One region of the Erwinia sp. AnSW2-5 genome, then DNA from elsewhere that is predicted to be linked to it. Evidence: predicted binding sites of a transcription regulator. Region 1 holds the regulator's gene; each other region holds the start of a gene.
The links. The regulator LexA, encoded in region 1, represses DNA repair genes until DNA is damaged. The targets are predictions, from matches to a motif close to TNCTGTATGTACATACAGNA.

Region 2: the regulator LexA is predicted to act here: its motif matches at 1,797-1,816, upstream of umuD (translesion error-prone DNA polymerase V autoproteolytic subunit).
Region 3: the regulator LexA is predicted to act here: its motif matches at 1,327-1,346, upstream of sbmC (DNA gyrase inhibitor SbmC).

What each region holds. Positions count from the first base shown of each region.
Region 1 is NZ_JBJGXA010000021.1:26,655-29,934, forward strand. It holds gene ACFL9S_RS15650 (CsbD family protein) at 1-11, opposite strand, end outside; gene dinF (MATE family efflux transporter DinF) at 228-1,550, opposite strand; gene lexA (transcriptional repressor LexA) at 1,633-2,241, opposite strand; gene ACFL9S_RS15665 (diacylglycerol kinase) at 2,348-2,716, opposite strand; gene plsB (glycerol-3-phosphate 1-O-acyltransferase PlsB) at 2,844-3,280, shown strand, end outside.
Region 2 is NZ_JBJGXA010000009.1:122,794-126,073, reverse strand. It holds gene ACFL9S_RS07815 (cryptochrome/photolyase family protein) at 14-1,552, shown strand; gene ACFL9S_RS07810 (DUF2256 domain-containing protein) at 1,549-1,689, shown strand; gene umuD (translesion error-prone DNA polymerase V autoproteolytic subunit) at 1,834-2,253, shown strand; gene umuC (translesion error-prone DNA polymerase V subunit UmuC) at 2,256-3,280, shown strand, end outside.
Region 3 is NZ_JBJGXA010000018.1:167,672-170,951, reverse strand. It holds gene dacD (serine-type D-Ala-D-Ala carboxypeptidase DacD) at 67-1,212, shown strand; gene sbmC (DNA gyrase inhibitor SbmC) at 1,370-1,840, shown strand; gene ACFL9S_RS15030 (FUSC family protein) at 2,055-3,113, shown strand; gene ACFL9S_RS15025 (DUF496 family protein) at 3,275-3,280, shown strand, end outside.

The DNA of each region.
Region 1 (3,280 bases):
TCTTTATTCATAATGTGATTCCTCTACCTTGGGTTAAAACAGCTTTTTCGTCTCAAAAATTCGCTGAATATCCAGATAATTATCTGGTTATTTGCCTAAGACAAAGATAATTGTAGTAGAGAAATCGGCACCCGGCAGTTAACCCGCTGGCAATAGTGGTAAAAAATTGCTAAAAACCCCTAAAATTCAATAAACTAGCGAAGCTTCGGGTTACGTAAGCAAATGTGTCACTGCGCGAACCATGTACCATTACGCCAGTGACGACGCCAGATGACCCACAGGGAGACACCGCGCAGCAGCAGGAACAGCGTCACCGCCAACCACAGACCATGATTACCCAGCCACGGCACGCTAAACAGCGTCAAACTAAAGCCCAGAGCTGCGATAGCCATACTGTTGCGCATCTCACTGGCCCGGGTGGCGCCGATAAACATGCCATCCAGCAAATAACAGCCCACACCCGCCAATGGCATCAGCACCTGCCACCATAAATACCGATCGGCAAGCTGCCGAAGCGGTTCCAGAGAAGTCAGCAGCGCGATAATTTGCTCACCAAACAGGGCATAGAACAGAGAGAACCCCATTGCGACTATCAACGACTGCCTGCAGGCAGCGTGCCAGACGCTAAGTAATTGCTGACTGTTTTTCGCGCCGTAGGCTTCCCCTGAACAGGCTTCAACCGCATAGGCGAAACCATCCAGTGCATAGGCGGTGAAGGTGAGGAACATCAGTAGCACGGCGTTGACCGCGACGACATCATTCCCCAGGCGGGCACCAAAAATTGTCAGCGACGCAAAGCACATTTGCAGCAACAGAGAACGCAGCATGATGTCGCGGTTTAAGCGCAGCAGGCGCGCCACATCACCGCGCCAGGCGTTCAGCATCAGCCCTACCGACAAACCACGCAGTTTCATCACCCGCCATACCAGCAGCAGGCCGACTATAAAGCTGACATATTCAGCGATCGCGGTGGCTGCTGCCGCACCCTGCACGCCCCATCCCAGCCCAATAACAAACCACAGATCCAGCAAAATATTGACCAGATTACCCACCACAAGCAGGATCACCGGAGCACGCGCATACTGCACCCCAAGCAGCCAGCCAAGCAGCACGAGGTTAGCCAGTGTTGCTGGGGCACTGAGCCAGCGCACCTGCATAAACAGTGCCGCCTGGTGCAGGACTTCGTCGCTGCCACCGGTCAGGCCCAGTGCAAGGTGAGTAATGGGGGTTTTTAGCAGGACAAACAGCAGCCCGGCCAGCAGAGCCAGCAGCAGCGGCTGCATCAACGCACGCGCCAGTGCAGACTTATCACTGGCGCCAAATGCCTGGGCTGTCAGCCCGGTGGTGCTCATGCGAAGAAACAGTAGCAGCATAAACAGGAAGCTGGTGACAGTAGTGCCGATTGCCACTCCGCCAAGATACGTTGGGCTATCGAGATGGCCGATCACAGCCGTATCAACCAGGCCAAGCAGAGGCACGGTAATATTAGAAAGGATCATCGGCAGCGCCAGCCGCCAGAGGCTTTTATCCGCAGAGGTGAGCAGTTTCATCAGAATCCATCAGAGTTAACGCGATTGCAGATGGTAATACGCGCCGCAGAAGCAGCGCGCAGGATTTAGCGGGGAGTCACGATTACAGCCAATTGCCGTTGCGGATAACGCCAACAGCAAGGCCTTCTATCGTCAGCGTCTGCTGACGCAGATCGACGATGATAGGTTTGAAATCCGGGTTTTCAGGTAAAAGCTGTACCGTATTACCCTGGCGTTTCAGGCGTTTAACGGTCACTTCATCATCAATGCGCGCCACCACAACCTGGCCATTACGCACATCTTCCGTTTTGTGTACCGCTAACAGGTCGCCGTCCATAATACCGATGTCTTTCATCGACATTCCACTGACGCGCAACAGGAAGTCAGCGCCAGGCTTGAACAGGTCAGGGTCAACCTTGTAGTGGCCTTCAATGTGTTGCTCTGCCAGCAGTGGCTCACCAGCGGCAACCCGACCAATCAGTGGAAGTCCGTCTTCTTCTTCCATCATCAGGCGAATACCGCGTGAAGCACCAGAAACGATCTCAATCACGCCTTTACGGGCTAAGGCCTTCAGGTGCTCTTCAGCCGCATTCGGGGAACGGAAACCAAGCTGCGCGGCGATCTCTGCACGCGTAGGTGGCATACCAGTTTGATTAATGTGGTCGCGAATCAGGTCATAAACCTGCTGCTGCCTCGCCGTTAGTGCTTTCATTCCGCCCCCTGGTTGTTTATACAGTCGACTGTGAGTATATACAGGTATTTAGACATTGAAAACCTAAAGTTGGGCGAAATGCAGTTTGTGGCGATTTTTGGAAAACTCATCGCAAATGTGGCACTAACAGCATGATCCAAACAAAAATTGCCAGCAAGATAGTCAACAGCACAGCCGCAGAGCCCATATCTTTGGCCCGGCCTGCCAGGGGATGTATTTCACTGCCGATGCGGTCGACAACCGCTTCGATGGCGCTGTTGAGTATTTCGACAATAATGACCAGCATCACGGAGCCAATCAGCAGCACACGGGTAATGGCATCCACGTCCAGCCAGCAGGCAATGATAATCGCGATGATCGCCGCGACGGCTTCCTGGCGAAAAGCAGCTTCATGCTGCCAGGCGGCACGGATGCCTTTCCACGAATACCCGGCCGCTTTTATGATTCGCGTCAGTCCGGTGACATTATTTGCCATAATAAGGGAACCCTTTGAGAAGTTTAACGTCAATGAGTGGAACTACAGGTTTTTTAACACCACAGATTCTGTTGGCGCTTTCTGGTATGCTTGCGGCGCTTTGCTAACAAGAGGCTTCATGTTGTCTATGTCAGGTTGGCGTAAATTATATTATAACTTATTGAATCTTCCAGTAAAACTACTGGTAAAAAGTAAAGCAATTCCGGCTGAACCGGTTGCTGAACTCGGGCTTGATACGTCGCGCCCTATTATGTATGTGCTGCCTTATGATTCAAAGGCCGATCTCCTTGCACTTCGTGAGCAGTGTCGCAAACAAGACCTGCCCGATCCTCTGGAACCTCTGGAGATCGACGGTACGGTATTGCCACGTCATGTGTTCATTCATGATGGCCCGCGCCTGTTCCCGTACTTTGTCCCGAATCTTCAGTCGGTCAAGCTGTTCCACGATTATCTCGATCTGCACCGCAATCATCCCGATCTGGATGTGCAAATGGTACCGGTATCGGTGATGTTTGGTCGTGCGCCGGGCCGTGAGGTACAGGGGAACGAACAGCCGCATCTGCG
Region 2 (3,280 bases), on a different contig from region 1:
AGGTCGCAATGTCATGAATAATCTGCACCGTTTGTGTCTGGTTCTGGGCGACCAGCTATCGTTTGACCTGGCCTCATTACAGGGGTTGGAGGCGGAGCGCGATACGGTTTTACTCGTCGAGGTCATGGAGGAGGCCAGCCATGTTCCTCATCATCCGCAAAAAATCATATTGATCTTCAGCGCCATGCGTCATTTTGCCCAGGCGTTACAGCAACGTGGCATCCGGGTTGAATATGTCACTCTCGATGACCCGAAAAACAGCGGGTCAATACCCGGGGAGCTCAGGCGCTGGCACTCGCTGGTGGCGCCGGACGAAGTGCATCTGACCGAGTGCGGCGACTGGCGACTGGAGGAGTCGATAAAGGCGTGTGAATTCCCGATTCACTGGCATAGCGATACCCGATTTCTGTGCACGCGTAGTGAGTTCTCTTCCTGGGCTGCAGGTAAAAAACAGCTGCGCATGGAGTTTTTTTATCGTGAGATGCGCCGCAAGAGTGGGTTGTTGCTGAACGACGACGGCAGTCCTGTTGGTGGGGCATGGAATTTTGATGCTGAAAACCGCAAAGCGCTGCCCAGGAATGTCACAGCGCCATACCCGGCACGTTTCAGTGCAGATGCCATTACCCGTGACGTCATGGCACTGGTGGGCGAACATTTTAGCCATCATTATGGTTCAGCCACTTCCTTCGATTATCCGGTGACTCACGAAGATGCGCGCGCGCTGTGGGATTATTTTCTCGATTACGGTCTTGCAGCGTTTGGTGACTATCAGGATGCGATGGCCAGCGATGAGCCTTTTTTGTTCCATGCCCGCATCAGTGCGGCGCTTAATATCGGCCTGCTTGACATGCGCCAGTTATGCGCTGATGTGGCGTCTGCCTTTAAGGCAGGCCATGTTGCACTCAATGCTGCCGAAGGATTTATCCGTCAGTTGATTGGATGGCGTGAGTATGTGCGCGGCGTCTACTGGCTGAAAATGCCCGAGTACGCCAGCGGTAATCTGTTTGCAAATCGGCGGATGCTGCCAGAGTTCTACTGGACGGGTGAAACTCAGATGAACTGTATGCGGCAAACCATCGGGCAAAGCCTGGAACATGCCTATGCCCACCATATTCAGCGCCTGATGGTAACCGGTAATTTTGCGTTGCTCGCGGGTATTGCACCAGAACAGGTATGCCAGTGGTATCTGGCGATTTATATGGATGCATTTGACTGGGTTGAACTCCCCAATACGCTGGGTATGGTGATGCATGCCGACGGGGGATATCTGGGATCTAAACCTTACTGTGCCAGCGGCCAGTATATTCATCGTATGTCTGATTACTGCCGTAGCTGCGCCTATAAAGTCAGTGAAAGCACGACTGACAACGCCTGCCCGTTCAACGCCCTCTACTGGCATTTTTTGATGCGCCATAGCGATATTTTGCGGAATAATCCGCGTATGAACCTGACGTATAAAAACCTTGATCGTATGACAGAAGCCCGGCAGCAGGCGCTCTGGCAGCACGGTGAAGGGCTTCTGGCCCGCCTGGATGCCGGTAAGCCGTTGTGAAAAAAAAGAGCGATCTCCCAGTCAAAATTTGCGCGGTTTGCGGGCGGCCTTTCAGCTGGCGCAGAAAATGGGCGAGCTGCTGGGAAGAGGTGCGCTACTGCTCAGAACGTTGCAGGCGACAGCGGGTACCGCGTTAAATGTCGCGGTGACGGTGAAGACTCATCGAACAACTAAATTTCCCGCCACTTCAGGCGCTTTCCAGAATCTCACCGCAAGGTGCTTGATCGCAGCACCGATTCAGCGGTACTGTATATAAATACAGTGTTGTTGAGATTCCCCTTATGCAGTTCATCCGCCCGATCGACAGTTATCACGCCCTCCACCTGCCTCTCTTCCTTGAGCGCGTTCCGTGTGGGTTTCCCAGCCCGGCGCAGGACTATGTTGAAGATCGCCTTGATCTCAACAAGTTTGCCATTAAACACCCCAGCGCCACCTATTTTATCAAGGTGAGCGGTGACTCGATGCGTGGGGCAGGGATCGGTGACGGTGACCTGCTGATCGTCGACCGCTCACTGACCGCCGTTCATGGCGACATCGTGGTAGCTGCTGTGGCGGGGGAATTTACGGTCAAAGAGTTACGTACCCGGCCCACGCTGCAACTGGTTCCCCATAACAGTGAGTATTCGGCGATCTCCTTCCTGAGTGAGGAAGAGCTGGAGATTTTCGGCGTGGTGACGTTTACCCTTAAAGCACACAAATAACCATGTATGCGCTGGTGGATGTGAACAGCTTCTACACTTCCTGTGAAACGGTTTTTCGCCCGGATCTGCGTGGACAGCCCGTGGTGGTGGTATCCAATAACGACGGCTGTGTGATCTCCCGCTCGGCGGAAGCCAAAGCGCTGGGGATCAAAATGGGCGCGCCTTATTTTAAGCTGAAACAAGAGCTGCATCGCCAGCATGTACACGTGTTCAGCTCTAACTACGCGCTCTATGCTGACCTCAGTGAGCGGGTGATGATGTTGCTGACTGAGATGTCCCCGGGCATTGAGATTTACTCGATTGATGAAGCCTTTATTGATGTTGCCGGGGTGGCGAACTGCATGCCGTTGGACGCCTTTGGTCACCAGATGCGCAGCCGCATACTGAAAGAGACGGGGCTGACGGTGGGCGTGGGGATTGGGCCGACTAAAACGCTGGCTAAACTCGCCAATTATGCGGCGAAAAAGTGGAGCAAGGCAGGCGGCGTGGTCGACCTGTCGAATGTTGCTCGCCAGCGTAAACTGCTGGCGCTGGTGCCGGTAGAAGAGGTGTGGGGTGTGGGCCGCCGGATCAGTAAAAAACTCAATTTGATGGGGATTGAAAATGCGCTGCAACTGGCGGAATCGTCCCTGTGGGTGATCCGCAAACATTTTAACGTGGTGCTGGAAAGAACCGCTCGCGAACTGCGCGGCGAGCCGTGCCTCGGCATGGACGAGTTTGCGCCTACGAAGCAACAGATTATGTGCAGCCGCTCGTTTGGGCACCGCATCACCGACTATGAAGAGATGCATCAGGCCATCTGTGCCTATGCTGAACGTGCCTGTGAAAAACTGCGTCAGGAGAAACAGTTCTGCCGTTTTATCAGCGTCTTCCTGCGCACCAGTCCGCATGCGGAAGGCGAGGTCTTCTACGGCAACCAGGCTTCCGGCACGCTGCTGATCCCGTCTAATGATACGCGTGACATTCTCCGTGTGGCGACGGATGCCCTCGATCGTATCTGGATTGAAGGGCATCGCTATATGAAAGC
Region 3 (3,280 bases), on a different contig from region 1:
TTTTATTGTGTATATGTTGAGGATTGAGCGTTGAAAAAGCATCAGCTTGCAAGTTTCTGTGTGGTTATGGCCCTGAGTACTGCCGCCTGTGCCGAAGGCCAGCCAGCCGGGGATGCACTGGCATTCCCGATGACCGCTCCGGCGATTGATGCCGCTTCCTGGGTGCTGATGGATGCCACCACCGGACAAATCCTCACGTCGGGTAACCCGGACGAACGCCGCAACCCGGCCAGCCTGACCAAACTGATGACGGGCTATGTGGTGGACCGCGCCATCGATCAAAAACGTATCACCCGTGACGATATGGTGACCGTGGGCAACGATGCCTGGGGAGCCGGTAACCCGGTATTTAAAGGGTCGTCACTGATGTTCATCAAACCCGGAGAGAAAATCTCAGTACGTGACCTCAGCCGTGGTGTGATTATCGATTCCGGTAACGATGCCTGCGTTGCACTGGCTGACTATGTTGCCGGAAGCCAGGCGAATTTTGTCACCATGATGAACCAGTATGTGGAGAAACTGGGGCTGAGTAATACCCATTTCGAAACCGTGCATGGGCTGGATGCACCCGGGCAGTTCACCACATCACGCGATCTGGCCATTCTGTCGCGCGCCATTATTAGCGGCGAGCAGGACTTCTACCAGATGTACAGTGAGAAGTCGCTCACCTGGAATGGCATCACTCAACAGAATCGCAATGGCCTGCTGTGGGATAAAACACTGCATGTTGATGGGTTGAAAACCGGTCATACCGAAAGCGCGGGCTTCAACATTATCGCCTCCAGCGTTGACGGGCAGCGCCGTCTGATTGCCGTGATCATGGGCGGAAAAAGCCCCAAAGGGCGTGAAGAGCAGGCACGCAAACTGCTGACCTGGGGCCAGAGCCAGTTCGATACCATACAGCTGTTCCATGCCGGGAAAGAGATTGGTCACGAAAACGTCTGGTATGGCAATCCACACCGCGTCTCACTGGGTAGCGAGAAAGATGTATTCCTGGCGCTGCCACGTGATGAGGTGCAAAAAGTCAAAGCCAAGTATGTGATTGACCGGAAGGACCTGGAAGCGCCGATTAAGCTGCACGAAAAGGTGGGCACTATCCAGCTGGTAGAAGGCGATAAGATACTGGCCAGTTACCCGCTGGTGGCGTTGCAGCCGGTGGAACAGGCCGGTCTCATTACCCGCATCAGCGATTACATTAAGCAGAAGCTATAGTCACACTCTGTGCTGGCCGGGCATGAAAAACATGGCCCGGCCACGAACCCAACATGTGCACTTCCTCACAGATCATTTCTCTGAGATTGAAAACCTCTGGTAAAAAACCCGTTAAGGTGGTTATTTATACAGTAGTTAATTCATCGAGGAGAAAACCATGCAGGTCGAAATTCAGCGTTTTGAACCAAGAAATGTGGCGGCTTTTCATCTGGTCGGTCCGTGGCACGAAACTGCGCCGCAAGGCTTCGCCCGTTTGAGAGAATGGGTGGAACGTCATCACCTGGCAGGAGACTGGCTGGCGATCTATTACGATAACCCCGAGGTCGTCCCCCCTGAAAAGTTGCGGATCGATACCGGCATCAGCGTGCCTGACGGTTTCGTTTTACCGCTGGACAGTGAGGGTGTGGAACTGCGTTCTATTCCCGGTGGCACCTATGGCGTGGCGAAGGTGACTGTCAGCGACGGCGATTTTTCAACACCCTGGCTGGCATTTTACGACGAATGGTTGCCAAACAGCGGCTATCAGCGCGCAGAAGGACCCTGTTTTGATCACTACCTGAACGACGGTTCGCAAAGCGGAATATGGGAGTTCCTGATCTGCGTTCCGCTGGTTAAACGCAGCCTTTAGCACCCCCCTGTTTTGTTATCGGAATGTGAACGACATCCGCCAGAAGAAAATAGTCGATTAACGTTTTGTATCAGTGCGGTAAGCTCAGTGTTTTCTGCTGCTTACCGCAGTGAAATGAGCGAGAAAACGGCGGGAAACCTCCATCGTTCGCCTGTCTCCCGAGCGTGCTTCAGGTATGATGTCCCGCTTATTCTCTCTTCTTTCGGAGCCACATTTGCGACCGGACAAGCCGCTGTCGGCCTTTGAGTTCAGCCTGTATCGAAATTACCGCATCGTCCACGGTGTGCGTATCGCTCTGGCGTTTATCCTGACGTTCCTGCTGGTGCGCCTGATGGAGATCCCGGAAGGCAGCTGGCCGCTGATCACGCTGGTGGTAGTGATGGGTCCTATCTCCTCGTGGGGCAACGTATTTCCGCGTGCGGTGCAGCGTATTGGTGGCACCATCTTTGGTTCGATCTCCGGGCTGATTGCCCTCAAACTGGAACTCATCTCCCTGCCGGTAATGCTGGTGTGGTGCGCTGCGGTGATGTTTATCAGCGGTTTTCTCACTCTCGGTAAACACCCGTATATGGCGTTGCTGATCGGCATCACCCTGGCGGTGATCTGTGGCGGGATCCCGGGGGATATGACCACCGCACTGTGGCGCGGGGGCGATGTGATCCTCGGCTCTTTGCTGGCCCTGCTGTTTACCAGTATCTATCCGCAGAAAGCCTATACTCACTGGCGCATCCAGCTTTCGGATTTGCTGCTGGAGACCGCGCGGGTGTATCACGCCGGGTTTTCTCCTAACCTTGTTGAGAAGCCGCGTCTGTCACGCCCGTTACAACGTTTGCTCAGTAACGTGGTTAAAATGCGTGCGTTGATTGAGCCATCCAGTAAAGAAACACGCACGCCACGATCGGTGTTTGAGGGGATTCAGACGCTGAACCGCAATCTGGTTTGTACGCTGGAACTTCAGCTTAATGCCTGGTGGGCTTCCCGTCAGAGTCATCTGATTATGCTCAATGCCCCGGCACTGCGGCGAACCCAGCAAATGACCGAAAATACGCTGCGGGCGCTGTCAAAAGTGATTGTTGAAGGGGATACCGGGAAAATTGCCGCCAACAGCGAAGAACTGGCAGAAATCACCCGTGAACTGCGGCAGCTGATTGCCGAGTCAGACAGCGATGAACTGGTAGAAACGCCCATTCACGGTTATGTCTGGCTCAGCCTGGAAATGGCCAGTCAGCTGGAAAGATTGACGGAACTGATCCGCCTCGCGTTGCGAAAATAGAATGATTCAGCAACAACTTACTGCGAGCTGACTCGGTTCAGGGTAAGATGGGGACAACGCAGTTCTGTAAGTTTAAAATTGCCATCGGCAGCGGCCCGCCGCTAAGCTGGTAGCCACGACAATGATGCCTGTTTGCACAGGCCCAAATGAAAGGTGTCTTCATGGAA